4 regions of the Ensifer sp. YR511 genome follow, and region 3 is predicted to be linked to each of the others. Evidence: riboswitches for the same ligand, from Rfam matches in the RefSeq annotation. Region 3 holds a riboswitch; each other region holds the start of a gene.
The links. Region 3 has a riboswitch for thiamine pyrophosphate ahead of thiC (phosphomethylpyrimidine synthase ThiC). Riboswitches for the same ligand answer to the same signal wherever they lie in the genome.

Region 1 (4,856 bases), on a different contig from region 3:
GCCTTGCCGAGCTTGTGCTGTTCCAGCTCCTCGGCCTCCAGCACCTCGTCACGCCAAGCCTCGAAATGGGCAAAGCCGCGGTCGAGCCGCCGCGACTGGCCACGGTCGAGCCAGACGGTCGCGGTCGAGACCTTCTCCAGGAAGCGCCGGTCGTGCGAGATCAGAACGAGCGCCGAACGGCTGCGGATCAGTTCGTCTTCCAGCCATTCGATCGTCGGCAGATCGAGATGGTTGGTCGGCTCGTCGAGCAGCAGGATATCCGGCTCCGGCGCCATGACACGGGCAAGCGCCGCGCGACGCGCCTCACCGCCCGAAAGGCGCTTCGGGTCTTCCTCGCCGGTCAACCCCAGGTGCTGCAGCAGATAGGCGACGCGATAGGGATCGTCACTCGGGCCGAGTCCTGCCTCGGCATAGGTCTGCACCGTGTCGTAGCCGTCGAAATCCGGCGCCTGGTGCAGATAGCGGATGGTCGCGGAGGGATGGCGGAAGATTTCGCCCGACTGCGCCTCGGCCAGGCCCGCGGCAATCTTCATCAGCGTCGACTTGCCCGAGCCGTTGCGGCCGACCAGACAGATGCGGTCGCCCGGTTCGACTTGAAAATTGGCGCCGGCTAGCAGCGGCGCGCCGCCGAAGGTGAGGAAGATGTCGTCGAGTTTCAGAATGGGAGGCGCCAAGGCTCAGGCTCCGGAAAGATCATAGGGGCGGGCGAGCACAATGGCGCGACCGCTCTGGAGAGTGAAGCGAAGGGGACCCTCCGCAACGTTGGAAACGGTTCGGGACGAGCCGAACGGCAAGGTGAAATCGTCGAGCGGATAGCGCGCATTGACGATCGAAAGACCGGTAAGCTCGGTCAACCCGAGCACCGAGAAGAGGCAGCCCTTGGGTAGGTCGAGGTCGAGCGAGCCGGCCAGCAGCGGATAGGCCTCTTCCTCGCCCGAGGTCATCAACACGGAAAGGCCACGCTCGGCAAGGGCGACGGCATGCAGCAGGTGCATGAAGGCGTGATCGCTGCGGGTACCGCCGAGGGCGCCGGCGAAAATCAGGCGATCGGCTCCACGCGACAGCGCCGCCTCGACCGCGATCTCCCCGTCCGTCGCGGCCTTCGCCGCCGGATAGGGCTCGCGCGGGACGGAGGCGTAGTCCGCAAGAAGGGCTTCCTCGGTCGAGTCGAAATCACCGACCCAGACATCCGGCACGATGCCGAGCAATCGGGCATGGCGCATGCCGCCGTCAGCCGCAATGAAGCGACTTGCGGCCAGCTGGTGAGCCAGCCGGTCGGTCAGCGAAAGGGCGCCGCCAAGCAGAATGGTGAAGGTCGATCGAGCCATGGCAAAGCCCATAGCGCAAAGGACCGCCGAAGGAAAACGAAGAAAACCGTCGAACGAGCGGTTCTCGATATTTTGGTCAGACCATCAATGCCCCTCGGGCACCGGATCGGGAAAAAGCATGCCGGCATAAATGCCGGGGGTCGAATCCGGAATTTCGACGGCGCCGGCCACCCGCTCGTAGAACTTCGCCGGCCCGACGCCGCCGATAATCGCGTAGCCATAGCCGGCCTCGCGCATGGCCGTGAGGCTTGCAAGCAACAGTGCCTCACCGATCCCCTGCCCGCGCATGCTTTCGTCGACGCCGGTCGGACCGAAGAAGCCGAGTGCCGTTACGTCGTGGCAGGAAAAGCCGACGATCTTTTCGTCATGGACAGCGACGTGCATGCGCGTCGGGGTGGAGGAAAAGGCGGCTTCCGCCTCGCCCGCCCATCCGGCACCGAAAGTCTTTTCAATCCAGGAAACGACCAGGCGGCGCTCCGGCGCCATGGCGCGGCGAATGCTGATGCCAAGGCCAAGCTTCGACTGAGGTTCAGCCGGCAGGGCATAAAGTCGAACAAGCATATCGGGCATGACATTTCCTCCTCGCTGCCGTTGTGTAGCGCAGTTGGCGGCATACGCAAACACGAGCCATTGTGCTGGCCAGGCGTCCCCTTGCTTCGCCGTAAACATCGCTTGCCATGGGACCGAGGCAGCGGTAAATCTCTTGCCGCTCTAACGGGGTGCCTCCCGACCGCATTGCGGCCGGAGGCTGAGAGGCGTCAAAACGCCAACCCGCGGAACCTGATCCGGCTCATACCGGCGGAGGGATTAGACGCGATCGGATCGATACGCCCTTTTCCCATGCAACAACGAACTTTGGGAGAGAGGTCCTCGCCATGTCCAATTCATCGCAACTTAAATTCTTTAGCCGGCTAGCCCTTGCGACGGCCGCGAGCCTTGTTTTCTCCGGCGCCGCGACCGCCGCCGACAAGACGCTGACGGTGTACACCTATGAGAGCTTTATCACCGAATGGGGCCCGGGCGCCAAGGTCGCAGAAGCCTTCGAGAAGACCTGCGAATGCAAGGTCAACTATGTCGGCGTGGCCGACGGCGTCGAGCTGCTCACCCGCCTGAAGCTCGAAGGCGAGGCTTCCAAGGCCGACATCGTGCTTGGCCTCGACACCAACCTCGTTGCGGAAGCCAAGGCAACGGGCTTCTTCGCGCCGCACGGCGTCGAGGCAACCGGCGTCACCGTTCCCGGCAACTTCTCCGACGACACGTTCCTGCCCTATGACTACGGCCACTTCGCCGTCGTCTACGACACCGAGACGCTGAAGACGCCGCCGAAGAGCCTGAAGGAGCTGGTAGAAGGCGACCCGTCGCAGAAGATCGTCATCGAGGATCCGCGTACGTCGACGCCGGGCCTCGGCCTCCTGCTCTGGGTCAAGGCCGTCTATGGCGATGAGGCGGGTGCCGCCTGGACGAAGCTGAAGGACCGCGTTCTGACCGTCACCCCCGGCTGGTCGGAAGCCTATGGCCTCTTCACCAAGGGCGAGGCGCCGATGGTGCTGTCCTACACCACGTCGCCGGCCTACCACATGGTCGCGGAAAACACCGAGCGCTATCAGGCCGCTGCCTTCTCCGAAGGGCACTACATCCAGATCGAAGTCGCCGGCATGACCAAGAACGCCAAGGAGCCGGAACTGGCAAAGCAGTTCCTCGCCTTCATGACCGGTCCGGACTTCCAGTCGATCATCCCGACGACGAACTGGATGATGCCGGTCGCAGCGACCAAGGAGCCGCTGCCGGACGCCTTCAATAAGCTGGTCAAGCCGGAAAACACCTTCCTCCTGCCCTCGGAGGACGTCGCCAAGAACCGCAAGGCCTGGATCGACGAATGGCTTGCCGCCATGAGCAAGAACTGAGGCCGGATTGTTCGCACTGCGCGAAAATCGTATGACAGTGGTCGCCGGGGCAGCCTGCCTCGGCGTCTTCGTCCTTTTCGTCGGTCTTGCGATCGTCGCCTTGCTGAGCCAGACGGGCGGCGCGAGCGACGATGCGCTGTTCGACGCCTACATCTGGCGCGTCACCCGCTTCACGCTGCTGCAGGCGACCCTCTCGACGTTGCTGTCCGTGCTCTTTGCCATCCCCGTCGCCCGGGCGCTAGCGCGACGACCGCAGTTCCCCGGCCGCATCTGGCTGCTGCGCTTGATGGCGCTGCCACTCGGACTGCCGGTTCTGGTTGGCGCACTCGGGCTGATCGAGATCTGGGGGCGGCAGGGTTTCCTCAATTCCGGCCTACGCTGGCTCGGCCTCGCGCAGCCCGTCAGCATTTACGGCCTGTTCGGCATCCTGCTTGCCCACGTCTTCTTCAACATGCCGCTTGCAGCGCGCCTGTTCCTGGCCGGGCTCGAGCGCATCCCCGCCGAATACTGGCGCAGCGCCGCCAATCTCGGCATGCCGTCACGCGCACTCTTTCGCTTCATCGAATGGCCCGTGCTGCGCGGCCTCCTGCCGGGTGCCGCCGGCCTCGTCTTCATGCTCTGCGCCACCAGCTTCACCCTCGTGCTGACGCTCGGCGGCGGGCCTGCGGCCAGCACAATCGAAGTGGCGATCTACCAGGCGCTGCGTTTCGATTTCGATCCGCCGCGCGCGATCGCGCTGTCAGCCCTGCAGATCGCCATGACCGGCCTGCTGCTGCTCCTGCTTCGTCATCTGGCGACCGAGCCGGAAGAGGGCATGACCGGTGGCCGCACTGTGCGCCGTTTCGATGGCGCGTCAAGGATCGCGCGCCTGAGTGATGGCACCTGGATCACGCTTGCCTTTCTGTTTCTCGGCGCGCCGCTGGTCGCGGTTCTCATCTCCGGACTCGAAGCCGATCTGCTGAAGCTCGCCCGCGATCCGGCGGTGCACCGGGCGCTGCGGACGAGTGCGGCAATCGCGCTCGCCTCGGCACTCGCCTCCGTCACCATGGCAGCCGTGATGATCCGGGCGGCGGCAACCGCCACCGCGCCGCGTCACGCGACGTCGCTCTCCCGCGGCTTTGCCGGTGCCATCGGTGCCAGCACCTCGCTGATCCTCTTGGTGCCGCCGGTGGTGCTCGGCGCCGGATGGTTTCTGCTTTTGCGTCCCTTCGGTGACGTCGCGCGCTTTGCACCTGCCATCGTCGTTGCGATCAACGCGCTGATGGCGCTGCCCTTCGTCCACCGCATCCTCGCGCCGGCAATGGCGACCCATGCGGCACGGTCCGAACGGCTGACGGCAAGCCTTGGCATTCGTGGTTTTGATCGTCTGCGATGGATCGACTTTCCGGCGCTGCGCAAGCCGCTATTGATGGCCCTTTCCTTCGCCATGGCGCTGTCGCTCGGCGACCTCGGCGCCGTCGCTCTCTTCGGCAGCCAAGACATGGTGACGCTGCCGTGGCTGCTCTATAGCCGTATGGGCAGCTACCGCACCGCCGACGCCGCCGGTCTCGCCCTTTTCCTCGGGCTTCTCTGCCTGATATTCACCATCCTCGGCACGGCCAATGACAGCCGGCCGGAAGGACGC
Region 2 (4,856 bases), on a different contig from region 3:
CTCGGCCTCGACCGGCCGGGGCCGACCCGCCAGCGGCTCGCCACCTATTGTCGCAAGCGTGGCCTGGACGCCTCCTGGCTCTCGCAGCTGGAGATCGCCTGACCGCGGAGACTGCTACCCGCGGCCCGGCACGTGCCTATCGCCACGGTGCGGTTCTGGCGATCCATTCGCGCGTCCGGCCTTCCGGGTCGGCATTGCGGGTGATGTCGGTAACGACGGCGGCGATGTCGGCGCCGTGCTCGAAGACGCCGGCGATCCGCTCGACGTTGAGGCCGCCGATGGCGACCAGCGGCAGCAACCCGACACGGTTCCGCCAGGCGGCAAGGCGCGGCAGTCCCTGCGGCGCCCACTTCATAGCCTTGAGAATGGTCGGATAAACCGGTCCGAGCGCGACATAGTCGGGCTTGGCAGCAAGTGCTGTCTCCAGTTCCGTCTCGTCATGGGTGCTGAGTCCGAGCTTCAGGCCGGCGGCGCGGATTGCAGCAAGGTCGGCCTCCGCCAGGTCCTCCTGGCCGAGATGGACGAAGTCGCAGCCTTCCGCGATCGCCAGTTGCCAGTAGTCGTTGACGATGAGCTGGCAGCCCTGCTCGTCGCAAACGGCCTTGGCCGCGCGGATCTCGCGGCGGATCTCTGCTTCCGTACGATCCTTGACGCGTAGCTGCACCAGCTTGACGCCGAGCGGCACCAGCCGCTCGATCCAATCCGCGCTGTCGACGATGAGATAGAAGGGGTCAAGTTTCACGCAAACACCGCCTTTCCGATGACGGGGGTGGAAGGGACGGCAAAATCGCGCGGTTCGAGCATGCCCGCCTCGAAGGCCTGCCGGCCGGCATCGATCGCGCCCGCGAAGGCAGCGGCCATCAGTGCGGGCTTGGCGGCGCCGGCGACGGCGGTGTTGAGCAGGACGGCGTCGTAGCCGAACTCCATCACCGTCGTTGCGTGCGAGGGCCGGCCGATGCCGGCATCGACGATCAGCGGCACATCGGGAAAGTTGGCCCGCACTGCCCTGAGCGCCTGGATGTTCTGCGGCCCCATGGCGCTGCCGATCGGCGCGCACCAGGGCATCAGCACCTTGCAGCCGGCTTCCACGAGCCGTTCGGCAACCACGAGATCATCCGTGGTGTAGGGAAAGACTTCGAACCCTTCGGCCGAGAGGATGCGCGCCGCCTCGACCAGGCCGAAGACATCGGGCTGCAGCGTATCGTGGTGGCCGATCACTTCGAGTTTCAGCCAGTTGGTGCCGAAGACCTCGCGCGCCATCTTGGCCGTCAGCACCGCCTCTGACACCGAGTGGCAGCCGGCGGTGTTCGGCAGCACGTGCACGCCGAGCGCCCGGATCAGTTCGAAGAAGGCGCCGCCCTGGCGGCCTCCGGCGGTTTCGCGCCGGAGCGAGACCGTGACGATCTCAGTGCCTGACGATCGCACCGCATCTTCCAGAACGGCGGGGGAGGGGTAGCGGGCGGTGCCGAGCAGCAACCGTGAGCGCAGGTCCTGTCCATAAAGCGTCAGCATGTCTCAGCCTCCTTTCATCGGCGAGAGAATTTCGATCCGGTCCCGGTCGCTGAGCGCATGACCCGAACGGTCGGCCCGGTGCACCAGTTCGCCGTTGACGGCGGTGGCGAGCCAGTCGCCTTCGAAATCAAGGGCGGCCAGAAGCTCGGTGAGGGTGGTGACGGCGAGGTCGTGATCCTCGCCATTGACGGTCAGTCTCATGCGGCATCTCCCTTCAGGTCCTGCGCAAGCGCGAGGTCGGCTGCTTCCGCCGCCAGGGCCGGCGAAAGCAGGAAGCCATGGCGGTAAAGTCCGTTGATCGTGATGGTCTGCCCGGTGCGCAGGGCGCGCGGCAGGTTGTTGGCGAAGGCGGGGCGGACGCCGGCGCCGGTTTCGACGAGGCGCGCTTCGCCGAAGGCCGGATGCAGCGCATAGGCGGCGTTCAGCAGTTCCATGAGGGAGCGGGCGGTGATCGGTCCGCCGTCATCCGTCTCGATCATCGTCGCCCCGCACATGAAGAGGCCGCCGCCGCGCGGCACGATGTAGAGCGGGATGCGGGGATGAATGAGCCTGACCGGCCGCGACAGTTCCACGTCGCTTGTCTGCAGGTAGAGCATTTCACCGCGCACGCCCCGCAGGCCCCGCGTTTCGCCGATGCGTGCCGCGCCGGCGCAGTCGGCGACGAGATCGTGGTGGCCATCGTCGCTCGTCTCATCGAGGAAGGTGACGCCGTGATCGACAAGCTTCTGCCGCAACCGGCTCAGCGCCCGGCGCGGGTCGAGATGCGCCTCACCGGGAAAAAACAGCGCCTCGCGGAAACGTCCGGCAAGCGCCGGTTCCAGCCGTTCGATCGCGGCGGCGTCGAGCCATTCGAAGCCGGAGGTGCGTGAGGCAAAGCGCTTGAGTTCGCCCGCATCCCGTGGCGGGGCGACGACAAGCGTGCCGTTTCGGGAAACCTCGCCTGGCAGGGCGTCGTCCCACCAGTCAATGGCGCCGATGCCCTTCGTCAGCACCACCTCTTCGGCGCTTTCGCGTTCGCACCAGGGTGCCAGCATGCCGCCGGCAAACCAGGAGGCCGCGCCGGCAAAGCCTGGCTTTTGCTCGACAACCGTCACCGCGACACCGCGGGCGCTAAGTTCATGCGCCAGACAGAGCCCTGCGACGCCGGCACCTTTGACGAGGATCCGCATGGCTCAGTGTTCCCGCGAGGCGTGGGCGGGCCGTCGTGAGGGAAGCGGGATGGTGTTGGCGGTGTGCATGCCGAGGCTCCGATTGTGGAGACCCAGTTCACGAGCGAAGGAAGGGGAAGGACGCCTTGCCGTAGAATGGTCGCGTGAAGGCGACGTTTGCGGCAGCGATGTCTGCACCGTCCCTACGCCAGTATGAACTGGATCAGGTTCAACGGGTCACTGCGCCGCGCAAATCGCATAGCAGAATCTCAGCCCCTTAGCGGGACACCCCTGGTGAATGCTCCAAGCTGACCGTTCGGGGCGGTTTTTGTCAAGAGCCAGCATTCGTGTGCGATGTGATCTCATCTGCCGAAAAAATTATCTATAATTTTGCGACGAGAAAGCGGAAGCGTTGGCGGCGTGCTGAAGGGAGGAGTGTCAGGCGGGCAGAGCGGGTCGAAAAATACCGGAGAAGCCCGGGCTCGTCCTCGTTTCTCGGGTGCGTTACGCCCGATTTCGGAAATGGGAGCTGCGACCGATTGATTGGTAATTGGTGCCCCGTCTCGGCGGTTTCCAGATTCGTTCACGGTCAAAAATGCAACCATAAGGGTATGCGATAACAGAAACTCTCCATTTGGGTGCTTGCGAACTTTGCTGGTCGATAAAATTATAGATAATATCAGATTCTATCTATTTCGCATTTGCAATGACCTGGAGGACGAGCCGAAATGCTGGACGGAACCCTATCAACTGGCGCTAATTTTACCCCGGGCGACGCGGGCGAATCCCGCTGGACCCAAGCGGAAGCTGAAAAAATCTATAATATGCCGTTCAACGATTTGCTCTACCGCGCACACACGGTCCATCGTGCGCAGTTCGATCCCAACGCCATCCAGATGAGCCGGCTGCTCTCGATCAAGACCGGAGGCTGCGCCGAGGATTGCGGCTATTGCAGCCAGTCCGCCCACTATCCGACCGGGCTCAAGGCATCGAAGCTGATGGAGGTCGAGCGTGTGCTTGCCGAGGCGCGAAAGGCGCGCGACGGCGGTGCGACGCGCTATTGCATGGGGGCCGCCTGGCGCAGCCCGAAGGATCGCGACATGGAGGCGATCGTCGCCATGATCGGCGGTGTGCGGGCGCTTGGCATGGAAACCTGCATGACGCTCGGGATGCTGACGCCGGACCAGTCCGCACGGCTCGCCGAGGCCGGGCTCGACTACTACAACCACAATGTCGATACCTCCGAACGCTTCTACGGAGAGATTATCACCACCCGCAGCTTTGCCGACCGGCTGGAGACGCTCGCGAATGTCCGCGACGCCGGCATCAAGGTCTGCGCCGGTGGCATTCTCGGCATGGGCGAAACCGCCGACGATCGGATCTCCATGCTGGTGACGCTCGCCAATCTGCCGGTGCCGCCCGAAAGCGTGCCGATCAACATGCTGATCCCGATCCCGGGCTCGAAGCTGGCCGATGCAGCGCCCGTCGATCCGATCGATTTCGTCCGCACCATCGCACTTGCCCGCATCCTGATGCCGCTATCGCATGTCCGGCTTTCGGCCGGCCGGACCGACATGAGCGACGAGACGCAGGCGCTCTGTTTCATCGCCGGCGCCAATTCGATCTTTGTCGGCGAAACCCTGCTGACCGCCGACAATCCCGGCGAGGACCATGATGCGGCGCTCTTCCGACGCCTGGGGTTGAAGCCGATGGCTCCGGCGGCAAGGCAGGATGCGGCCGAATGACCCTGGGTCTGTTTGCGCGCTATGAGAAGACGCTGGAGGGCCTTGATCGCAAGGGCCGCCGGCGCGCACTTGCCCCCGCTGGCGGCCTGGATTTTACCTCGAACGACTACCTGGCGCTCGCCGCTTCGACGCGGCTGAAGGCGGCGATAACGGGTGCCATCGCGCGCGGCGTGCCGGTCGGCTCCGGCGGCTCACGGCTGTTGCGCGGCAATCACGAAGAACACGAGGCGCTTGAGGCGGAAGCGGCCACCTTCTTCGGCGCGGAACGAATGCTCTTCTTCGGCAGCGGCTATGCCGCCAATGCTGCCCTGTTTTCGACGCTGCCGCAGCGCGACGACCTCATCGTCCACGATGCCCTGATCCATGCGAGCGCCCATGAAGGCATCGCTGCGAGCAAGGCCGATTCGGTTGCGGCAGCGCACAACGATATCGACGCCTTTGCCGATGCGAT
Region 3 (4,856 bases):
GAAGCTGCAGGCGCTGGCGACCAACACGGACGCCGCTGTCATCTACGTGATCGGCCCCGATGGCGTCGCCGTCGCTGCCAGCAACTGGCGCGAGCCGACGAGTTTCGTTGGCAACGACTATGCCTTCCGCGAATATTTCCGCATGGCGATGCGCGACGGCAAGGCCGAGCATTTCGCCATGGGCAACGTCAGCAAGCGGCCGGGCCTCTACATTTCGCGTCGGGTCCAGGGTCCTGACGGCCCGATCGGCGTCGTCGTCGCCAAGCTCGAATTCGACGATGTGGAAGCCGAATGGCTCGCCTCCGGCAAGCCGGTCTACGTCACCGACCGGCGCGGCATCGTGCTGATCACCAGCTTCCCCTCCTGGCGCTTCATGACGACCAGAACAATTCCACGCGACCGCGTCGCCGCCATCCGCGACAGCCTGCAATTTGGCGATGCCTCGCTGCTGCCGCTGCCCTTCCGCGACATCGAGCCGACCAGCGATGGCTCCAGCGAGTTGCGCGCACTGTTGCCGGGCGACAGCGAACGTCGGTTCCTCCGGGTCGAAACCATGGTTCCGACCACCAGCTGGCGGCTGGAGCAGCTGGCGCCGCTCGATGGCGCGATCTCGGCGGCAACCCGGGAGGCCCGGCTGATTGCCCTGGCCCTCCTCGCACCGCTGCTCGCTTTTACCGCGGTCCTCCTGCGCCGCCGCCAGACGCTGGCACTGGTGTCTGCGCGCGATCGCGCCGCGCGCGACGAGCTGGAGACCCGCGTAGCGGAGCGCACACATGACCTCAGCCTTGCCCGCGATCATCTCGAAACGGAGATCGCCGACCACCGGCGTACCGGCGAGAAGCTGCAGGCGGTGCAGCAGGAACTGGTTCAGGCGAACCGGCTGGCGATCCTTGGCCAGGTGGCGGCCGGCGTCGCCCACGAGATCAACCAGCCGGTCGCGACCATCCGCGCCTATGCCGACAACGCCCGCACCTTCCTCGAACGCGGCCAGCAGCAGACCGCGGTCGAGAACCTTGTCAGCATCGCCGAACTGACCGATCGGGTCGGCACCATCACCGACGAACTCAGAAGCTTCGCTCGCAAGGGCCGCTTCGTCGCCGAGCCGACGCCCATGCGCGACGTGATCGAGGGGGCGATGATGCTGCTGCGCAGCCGCTTTGCCGGCCGCATGGATGCGATCGTCATCGACCTCCCGGAAAATGGCCTCAGCGTCCTCGGCAGCCGCATCCGGCTCGAGCAGGTGCTGATCAACCTTTTGCAAAATGCCTTGGAAGCGCTCGGCACGCGCAGCGACGCCGAGATCCGCGTGCGCTGCGAGGACGGTCCCTCCGGGACGGTTTTGCTCGTCGTTGCCGATAACGGCCCAGGCATTCCCCTGCACATCCACGAGGATCTGTTCACGCCGTTCAACACCTCGAAGGATGAAGGGCTCGGCCTCGGCCTTGCCATCTCCAAGGAGATCGTCGCCGACTATGGCGGCGATATCACCGTCGAAACCAGCGACAGGGGCACCGTCTTCACGGTTCGCCTGAAGAGGGCCTGAGCGATGCAGCCGACCGTCTATCTCGTCGACGACGACAACCATCTGCGCAAGGCGATGACGCAGACGCTGGAACTCGCCGGCCTCGCCATTACCCCTTTTGCCAGCGCTGCCGAAGCGTTGAAGACGCTGGATGCGAATTTCGACGGCGTCGTCGTCAGCGATATCCGCATGCCGGGCATCGACGGCCTCGCCTTCTTCCGCCGCATCGAAGCTTTCGACGCGGATCTGCCAGTGATCCTGGTGACCGGCCATGGCGATATCCCGATGGCAGTGCAGGCGCTGCAGGATGGCGTCTACGACTTCATCCCCAAACCCTTTGCCGCCGACCGGCTGGTGCAGAGCGTGCATCGCGCGCTGGAAAAACGCCGGCTCGTGATGGAAAACCGCGCGCTGAAACGCGCCGCCGAGACGGCCGGCGACAGCCTGCCGCTGATCGGCCAGACGCCGGTCATGGAACGTTTGCGCCAGACGATCCGGCACATTGCCGATACCGATGTCGACGTGCTCGTCGCCGGCGAGACGGGCAGCGGCAAGGAGGTGGTGGCGACGCTGCTCCACAATTGGAGCCGACGCCGCAACGGCAACTTCGTGGCGCTGAATTGCGGGGCGCTGCCCGAAACGGTGATCGAAAGCGAACTCTTCGGCCACGAACAGGGCGCCTTCACCGGCGCCTTGAAGAAGCGCATCGGCCGGATCGAGCATGCGAGCGGCGGCACGCTGTTCCTCGACGAGATCGAGGCGATGCCACCGGCGACTCAAGTGAAGATGCTGCGCGTTCTGGAAGCGCGAGAGATCACGCCGCTCGGGACCAACCAGGTTCGTCCGGTCGATATCCGCGTCATCGCGGCTGCCAAAATCGATCTCGGCGACCCGGCGCAGCGCGGCGATTTCCGGGAAGATCTCTACTTTAGATTGAATGTCGTAACACTGTCGATCCCGCCGCTGCGCGAACGCCGAGACGATATCCCGCTGCTCTTCTCGCACTTCCTGACGCGGGCGGCCGAGCGCTTCAAGCGCGACGCGCCTGTGGTCACATCGGCCGTGCAGAAACATCTGATGACGCATGCCTGGCCGGGCAATGTGCGCGAGCTCTCGCACTTTGCCGAACGCGTGGCGCTTGGTGTCGAAGGTCCGCTGGGACAGCCGATTGCGCCCGCCGGACAGCCTGGATTTGCGCTCCCGGAACGGCTCGAACGCTACGAGGCGGAGATCCTGAAAGAGGTGTTGCGGGCTCAGCGCGGCGACGTCAAGGCGACGATCGAGGCGCTCGGCATTCCGCGCAAGACATTCTACGACAAGCTCCAGCGCCACGGCATCAACCGTGCCGATTACGCCGAGCGGGCCGCACCGGAAAAGGCCGGCCGCTAGCGTCAAACCCGAATCCGTCACCACACGCAATAGGTGCATCTTTGTCGGCAGGCGAATTCACGCTTGACGACCCGGGCCGATCGATGGCTATGATCTAGGCATTCACCAGGGGGGTCCCGCAAGGGGCTGAGATTCTGCTGGATGGCCGGCTTGCCGGCTGTGGCGCAGTGACCCGTTGAACCTGATCCAGTTCATACTGGCGTAGGGACGGTGCAGATATCGAAGCCAGGATTCCGTGCGTCCAGCATCTGGCGGAGCGTCTTTCATCCTTCCGGCATCAGAACTGGGTCTCCAATTGCAAACTTGGAGCCTCGTCATGAATATTGCCACCAAACCCGCAGCCCTCACGGTCACGCAAGGACCGCTTCCCGCCTCTCGCAAGATCCACAAGCCGGGCGTGCTTCATCCGGATATCCGCGTGCCGATGCGCGAGATTGCGCTCCACCCGACGTCGGGGGAGCAACCGGTTACGGTCTATGATTCCTCCGGCGCCTACACCGCCGACGACGCCGAGATCCGCATCGAGGACGGCCTGCCGCGGCTGCGCCGCAACTGGATCGTCGACCGCGGCGATGTGGAAACCTATGAGGGACGCGTGGTCCGCCCCGAGGACAACGGCTTTGTGAGCGGCGACAGGCTGACACCGACCTTCCCGTTTCAGCATGCGCCGCTGAAGGCCACGGGCGGCCGCGCAGTGACCCAGCTTGCCTATGCCCGCGCCGGCATCATCACGCCGGAAATGGAGTTCGTGGCGATCCGCGAAAATCTCGGCCGCGACGCGGCGCGCGCGAAGGTCCGGGACGGTGAAAGCTTCGGCGCCCACATCCCCGATCACGTGACACCCGAATTCGTGCGCCAGGAAATCGCCAGCGGCCGGGCGATCCTGCCTGCCAACATCAACCACCCGGAGTCCGAGCCGATGATCATCGGCCGGAATTTTCTGGTGAAGATCAACGCCAATATCGGCAACTCCGCCGTCACCTCGTCGATGGCGGAAGAGGTCGAAAAGATGGTCTGGGCGACGCGCTGGGGCGCTGACACCGTCATGGACCTTTCGACCGGCCGCAACATCCACAACATCCGCGAATGGATCATCCGCAACTCACCGGTTCCGATCGGCACCGTGCCGCTTTACCAGGCGCTGGAAAAGGTCAACGGCATTGCCGAGGACCTCACCTGGGAAGTCTATCGCGACACGCTGATCGAGCAGGCCGAACAGGGCGTCGACTATTTCACCATCCATGCCGGCGTCCGGCTGCACTACATCCCGCTCACCGTCGATCGCGTCACCGGCATCGTTTCGCGCGGCGGCTCGATCATGGCCAAGTGGTGTCTGCATCACCATCGCGAGAGCTTCCTTTACGAGCATTTCGAGGAAATCTGCGACATCTGCCGCGCCTATGACGTCTCCTTCTCGCTCGGCGACGGCCTGCGCCCCGGCTCGATCGCCGATGCCAACGACGCGGCACAATTCGCCGAACTCGAAACGCTCGGCGAGCTCACCAAGATCGCCTGGGCCAAGGATTGTCAGGTGATGATCGAAGGCCCCGGCCACGTGCCGATGCACAAGATCAAGGAGAACATGGACAAGCAACTCGCCGTCTGCGGCGAGGCGCCATTCTACACACTCGGACCGCTGACGACGGACATTGCGCCCGGCTACGACCACATCACGTCGGGCATCGGCGCGGCGATGATCGGCTGGTTCGGCACCGCCATGCTCTGCTACGTCACGCCGAAGGAGCATCTCGGTCTTCCCGATCGCAACGACGTCAAGGTCGGCGTCATCACCTACAAGATCGCCGCCCATGCCGCCGATCTCGCCAAGGGCCATCCGGCCGCCCAGGTGCGCGACGACGCGCTGTCGCGCGCCCGCTTCGAATTCCGCTGGGAGGACCAGTTCAACCTCTCGCTCGACCCGGAGACGGCCCGTAACTTCCACGAC
Region 4 (4,856 bases), on a different contig from region 3:
ATTGAAGAACTTGCCGACCTCGCCTACCGGTCAATTCTTGGCCGTCCTGCTGAAAAGGGCATCGCCGAGAAATGGGCGCAGAGGGCGCAACAGGAGCCGAAAGAGCGGCTTATGACGAACCTGGTCAATTCTCCTGAGTTCCAGCGAAACTACCTGCACCGCCTCGTCCGGAAAGATGGGATGCGTGCTGTCGCCGACATCAACAACCGCCTGTCTTTTTCCATCCTCCCCAAGCCGCTTCACCAGGAGCGCTTGAGAATGATCAAAGACCACCTCCCGGTGGTCCCCAAGGTTCTCGATCTCGGCGGCGCCTCAGGCGACGAGCAAGGCGCCCTCCTCTCGATGGGGTACCGCGGAGCCGAAGACATTACGATCATCGATCTGCCACCGGATATCCGCTTCAAGGCCGCGATGGAAAAGGCGACCGTCTCGGAGCACCACGGAACAACGGTACGGTATGCCTATCATTCGATGGCCGACCTTGAGCGGTATGAGGACGAGAGTTTCGATTTCGTCTGGTCTGGCGAGACAATCGAGCACATCCCGCTCGAAGCCGGCGATAACGTCTTCAAGAGTGTCCAGCGCATCCTGAAGCCAGGTGGCATCTTCGCACTCGATACGCCGAACCGCACAGTTACCCGCCTCGGCGTGGGGGACACTGGGTTTATCCACGCCGAGCATGCTCACGAGTATCGTTTCGAGGAATTGCTCGATCGTCACAGGGATTGCGGCCTCGACGTCATCGAGACCAAGGGCTTGATGGACGCTCGCCGCTCGCTTGAGGTCGGCTATCTCCTTCCAGACGAAATGGCCGCCGGGACTATCAACGACACCCCCGAGACCTCTTACGTCTTCTTCGTGAAGTTCCAGAAGCCCGCTTAGTTCGCGAGACTGGATAGCCACTGCCATTGGGTACCGGCTACGTTCTGTAGGGTGATCCGCGAGATGTTGTTCGCCAGCGTGATATCCGCCCCTAGAAACAGGTTTTCGGTACCATTTTTCAAGGCGACATCCCGGGCGCCGGAACGTAAACAACGTGATGATGTCGCCATTGACCTGAGCCTCAAGTTTCCTACGGTGTTTCGGAAAGTCTTGGGTTTTCATGAACTGCCCCAGGTTGCTGGACCAGCGGAGGCTAGAGTTTTCCAGCTTCTCTCAGGGCCGCGGGCTGGTTGCGCCACCCGAATTCACCAGCGAGATCGGCACCTTGTTGCCGATCGCACCATATGGCCGAACCTCATTTTAGTTTCTTCGCCAATCCTCCATCCTTTCGCGGGCAATGCCACACCCCCAAACGATCGACGACGAGGACCGAGTCGCACTTCCGTGCAGCGCACGGGGTATCCGGCCATCATGAACCCCGGAATTCTCTGATTCCTGAGATGCAGGCGTGTGCTTGCCGCTTGCGTTGTCGGATGAAAAAAGTAATGTGGGCGCGTCTGTGAAGTCGAACGCTCAGACAGAAGGCTCCTTGCGCTCTCACGGCAATAGGGGCCTTTTTGTCATTGTGAAAGCGTGGATTTCTCGCGAATTGCATCGAACCACGCATTCGAGCTTTCCGGCCATTGACATCCCCAATCATCCGCCCCTAGCATTCTTCCTGCCGAGGGGCGCACTGTCACGGTGCTGAGATGGCGGTGAGCCAGACCCTTGAACCTGATCCGGATCATACCGGCGTAGGAACGGCAAGGGCCCTTCTGCTCACCAGCCGTCTTTGCGCTTACCGATCGGATCTCCGTCCATTTCCGGGAGGTCGCTTTGCTCGTGTCTGTTTTTGAATCAGTTATAGAAGGCTCAAACCTCATTCGGGTGGTCCGATGACTGCGATCGCCGTTACCATCGCAGGTTCGGATTCCGGTGGCGGGGCGGGCATTCAGGCGGATCTGAAGACGTTCTCGGCGCTGGGCGTTTATGGCGCCAGCGTGATCACGGCGGTCACGGCGCAGAATACCCGTGGGGTTTCTGCGGTTGCAGATATCTCCCCGACCGTCGTTGCGGCTCAGATCGACGCGGTGTTTTCCGATCTTGCCGTCGGTGCGGTAAAAATCGGAATGGTGTCGCGGCGCGAGACGATCGGGGTGATTGCCGCCGGTCTTAAACGCTATGGCCAGCTGGCTGTCATCGACCCGGTGATGGTGGCAACCTCCGGCGATCATCTGATGCAGCCGGACGCGATCGCGACGCTCAAGGAGGAGTTGTTGCCGCTGGCGCTTGTGCTGACGCCGAACCTCCCCGAGGCGGCGCTGTTGACCGGACGCGCAATTGCCGAAACCGAAAGCGAGGTCGCGCGTCAGGCGGAGATGCTCCTGAAGCTCGGTGCGCGTTCAGTGCTGATGAAGGGCGGCCATGCCAAGGGCAAGGACGCGATCGATATTTTCTATAGCGGGGAGGGTGTCCTTAACCTGTCACGGCCGCGGATCGAAACCAGCAATGATCATGGCACCGGGTGCACCCTATCGGCCGCAATCGCCTCGGGGCTTGCCAAGGGTATGCCGATTGACGATGCGGTTGTGGCAGCCAAGGCCTACTTGCATGCCGCGTTGGTGGCGGCCGATCGTCTGACCATCGGACAGGGGCGGGGGCCGGTGCATCATTTTCATCATTGGTGGGGCGACGCCAAAGGGTCGGCGTCGCGCCTTCGAACGTAACCGACTCCCAGGGCGCTCTTGGTCGTGCTTCGCGATCTGGCTGAGCAGTGTGGGCTTCGGGTCTATCTCAGGCCACTGCCGCGCTCGGCAGGGCCGGTTGTTCGCCCTTGAGCATCTTGCGATAGAGCGCCACATGTTCGCGCGCGCAATCGACATGGCTCGTCGGTCGCCTAAGCGTTGCCCGCAGATTGTCCCATGCCCGCGGCGCGCCGAGGACGTCGATCAGGCGGTCGGCCAGATCCTGGGCGCTGCCGGTGCGGAAGTGATAGCCGTCCAGGCGGTCGCGAACCTTTTCGGCCATGCCGCCGATGTCGGAGCAGAGGATCGGCCGGCCATGATGCAGCGCTTCCTGGATAACGACAGGGGAATTTTCCCACCAGACCGACGGCATCACCACCCAGTCGACCGAGCGCATCAGCCTTGGCATGTCCTGGTTCTGGTAGGCGCCGTAGAAGCGGACACGACGACCGGCGTCCTCAATGAGTTTCGCCACCTTCTCCTGATAGTCTTTCGGTTGGCGCTCGAGGTTGCCGCCGAAGATCATCAGCGAGGATTCATCGCCCCAGATGTCATCGGGCACGCGCGATACCGCGTCGATCAGCACGTGAACGCCCTTGAACGGCGTCATCTGTCCGAAATAGGCAAAACGGTTGCGCCGGGCCGTTGGCGACGGCAATTCGCGGGCCGGAGCCTTGTCGCCCATGACGATGCCGTTCTCGATCACGAAGATCTTTGCGGCTTCGAGCCCCCATTCGACATAGCGGTTGGCGAGAAAGGCGCTCGGCGCGATGAAGGCATCGGCGAGATTGAGCATGCCGCGCACGAACTGTTCGCGGCGAACGAAGCGCGACACCGGGATTTCGGGGAAGCACGTGTGGCAACTGATCGGTGAGGCGCCGTTGCAAAGCTGGCCCGAGGGGCGTTTCACCATTTGCCCGTGATTGTGGCAGATCGGCAGATACTCATGGAACGTCACGACGATGCGTGCCTTGGGCAGGGCATCACGGACGGCATAGAGCGCTTCCAGGCCGAAGCCGAGAATATGATGGAAGTGAATGACATCCGGCTTGATGTCGCCGACGAAGCGCAAAAGGTCGCGGCGGATCGCGTCCGTATCGCCGTTGGAGAGGAAGAAATGGTCGAAGTCTTCGGCGTGGTAGAGCACTTCGTCCATGGCGAGACGCAGGCTCATCAGTGCGGAGGCACCATGGCGCGGAACCGGATTGCCGACACGGGCGAGGTAGATCGATTCCACACCCGACAGGCCGTTCAGTGCCTTGTGAAGACCATGCGAAGCAATTTCCGCACCTCCGAGCGAATGGGTCGGGTGGCCATGGGAAACCACAAGTACGCGGAGTTTTTCGCTCATGCGTCAGTCTCCTCGAAGAATGTTTGGGCGGTTTCGGAGGCGGGCATCCAGCGGGCGCGGAAGAGCGTCCGGTCGACACGCTCCACGAACCGGGCGGTGGCGGCGGAGCCCGCTCCGGGCACCTCGTCCGATCCGACCATCTGCAGGGACGGAAGCCAATAGGCCTCGTAGCCCTTGCCGCTCAGGCGAAGGGCAAGATCGAGCCCCTTCAGTGCTGCGCCGAGATAGGTCGGCGACGGGCCTGCATCCTCCATCAGCGCCTCGCGCGGCAGGATGCAGCAATCGAGCGATGCAGTTGCGACCCGGGTCAGCTTCAGGCGATTGACGGCACCGACCGGATAACCGGCGTAGCGGCTCGATTGAAGATGGTCGGGGCGATCGAGCGACGTGCTGCCGGCCCAGCGGATCGAGTGATCCTCATAGGCTAGGGTCGGCGAAATGATGCTTCCCGTCTTTGCCTCGTAAGCGGAAACGAGTGCCTGATACCACCCGGTAATGGCTGGCGTCAGCGACGAGGAAAGCAGAACGACCGCGTCGCTGTTTACCCTTTCGGCAGCCGCTTGCGCCAGGTCGCATGCATCGCCGGCGCCTTCGACGGATATGAGCCGCAGCGGTAGGCGATAGAATTCCGAGAGCTGACGGATATGGACCGCGTGCCGTCGGAACCGCTCGGCCTGGAGCACGAGCGCGATCGGGGCCTGGCGCGTTTGCGGATCAAGCGCAAGCAGCCCCAAAAGCGGTGCGAAATCCGTCTCGGTTTCTTCGGCGACAAGAAGGATGGCGGTACCCTCGGCCTGATCGAACGGTCCCATGTCGACGACTGTCTCGACGCTCGGTGC

Region 1: it holds a riboswitch for thiamine pyrophosphate, as region 3 does, so the genes downstream of both, thiB (thiamine ABC transporter substrate binding subunit) here and thiC (phosphomethylpyrimidine synthase ThiC) in region 3, are expected to answer to the same signal.
Region 2: it holds a riboswitch for thiamine pyrophosphate, as region 3 does, so the genes downstream of both, thiO (glycine oxidase ThiO) here and thiC (phosphomethylpyrimidine synthase ThiC) in region 3, are expected to answer to the same signal.
Region 4: it holds a riboswitch for thiamine pyrophosphate, as region 3 does, so the genes downstream of both, thiD (bifunctional hydroxymethylpyrimidine kinase/phosphomethylpyrimidine kinase) here and thiC (phosphomethylpyrimidine synthase ThiC) in region 3, are expected to answer to the same signal.

The regions. Positions count from the first base shown of each region.
Region 1 covers NZ_FNGR01000004.1:173,329-178,184, reverse strand. Annotated here, with positions in the region: gene BLU15_RS10290 (ABC-F family ATP-binding cassette domain-containing protein) at 1-674, opposite strand, end outside; gene BLU15_RS10285 (thiamine diphosphokinase) at 678-1,328, opposite strand; gene BLU15_RS10280 (GNAT family N-acetyltransferase) at 1,413-1,898, opposite strand; TPP riboswitch at 2,034-2,152, shown strand; gene thiB (thiamine ABC transporter substrate binding subunit) at 2,204-3,232, shown strand; gene thiP (thiamine/thiamine pyrophosphate ABC transporter permease ThiP) at 3,240-4,856, shown strand, end outside.
Region 2 covers NZ_FNGR01000008.1:18,533-23,388, reverse strand. Annotated here, with positions in the region: gene BLU15_RS16110 (amidohydrolase family protein) at 1-102, shown strand, start outside; gene BLU15_RS16105 (thiamine phosphate synthase) at 137-742, opposite strand; gene BLU15_RS16100 (thiazole synthase) at 739-1,512, opposite strand; gene thiS (sulfur carrier protein ThiS) at 1,516-1,713, opposite strand; gene thiO (glycine oxidase ThiO) at 1,710-2,681, opposite strand; TPP riboswitch at 2,843-2,963, opposite strand; gene bioB (biotin synthase BioB) at 3,389-4,405, shown strand; gene BLU15_RS16080 (8-amino-7-oxononanoate synthase) at 4,402-4,856, shown strand, end outside.
Region 3 covers NZ_FNGR01000009.1:124,176-129,031, reverse strand. Annotated here, with positions in the region: gene BLU15_RS17705 (sensor histidine kinase) at 1-1,543, shown strand, start outside; gene BLU15_RS17700 (sigma-54-dependent transcriptional regulator) at 1,547-2,911, shown strand; TPP riboswitch at 3,009-3,137, shown strand; gene thiC (phosphomethylpyrimidine synthase ThiC) at 3,228-4,856, shown strand, end outside.
Region 4 covers NZ_FNGR01000011.1:3,838-8,693, forward strand. Annotated here, with positions in the region: gene BLU15_RS19135 (class I SAM-dependent methyltransferase) at 1-882, shown strand, start outside; partial or broken gene BLU15_RS38985 (IS3 family transposase) at 1,156-1,278, opposite strand; TPP riboswitch at 1,597-1,700, shown strand; gene thiD (bifunctional hydroxymethylpyrimidine kinase/phosphomethylpyrimidine kinase) at 1,818-2,648, shown strand; gene BLU15_RS19145 (glycosyltransferase family 4 protein) at 2,716-4,017, opposite strand; gene BLU15_RS19150 (hypothetical protein) at 4,014-4,856, opposite strand, start outside.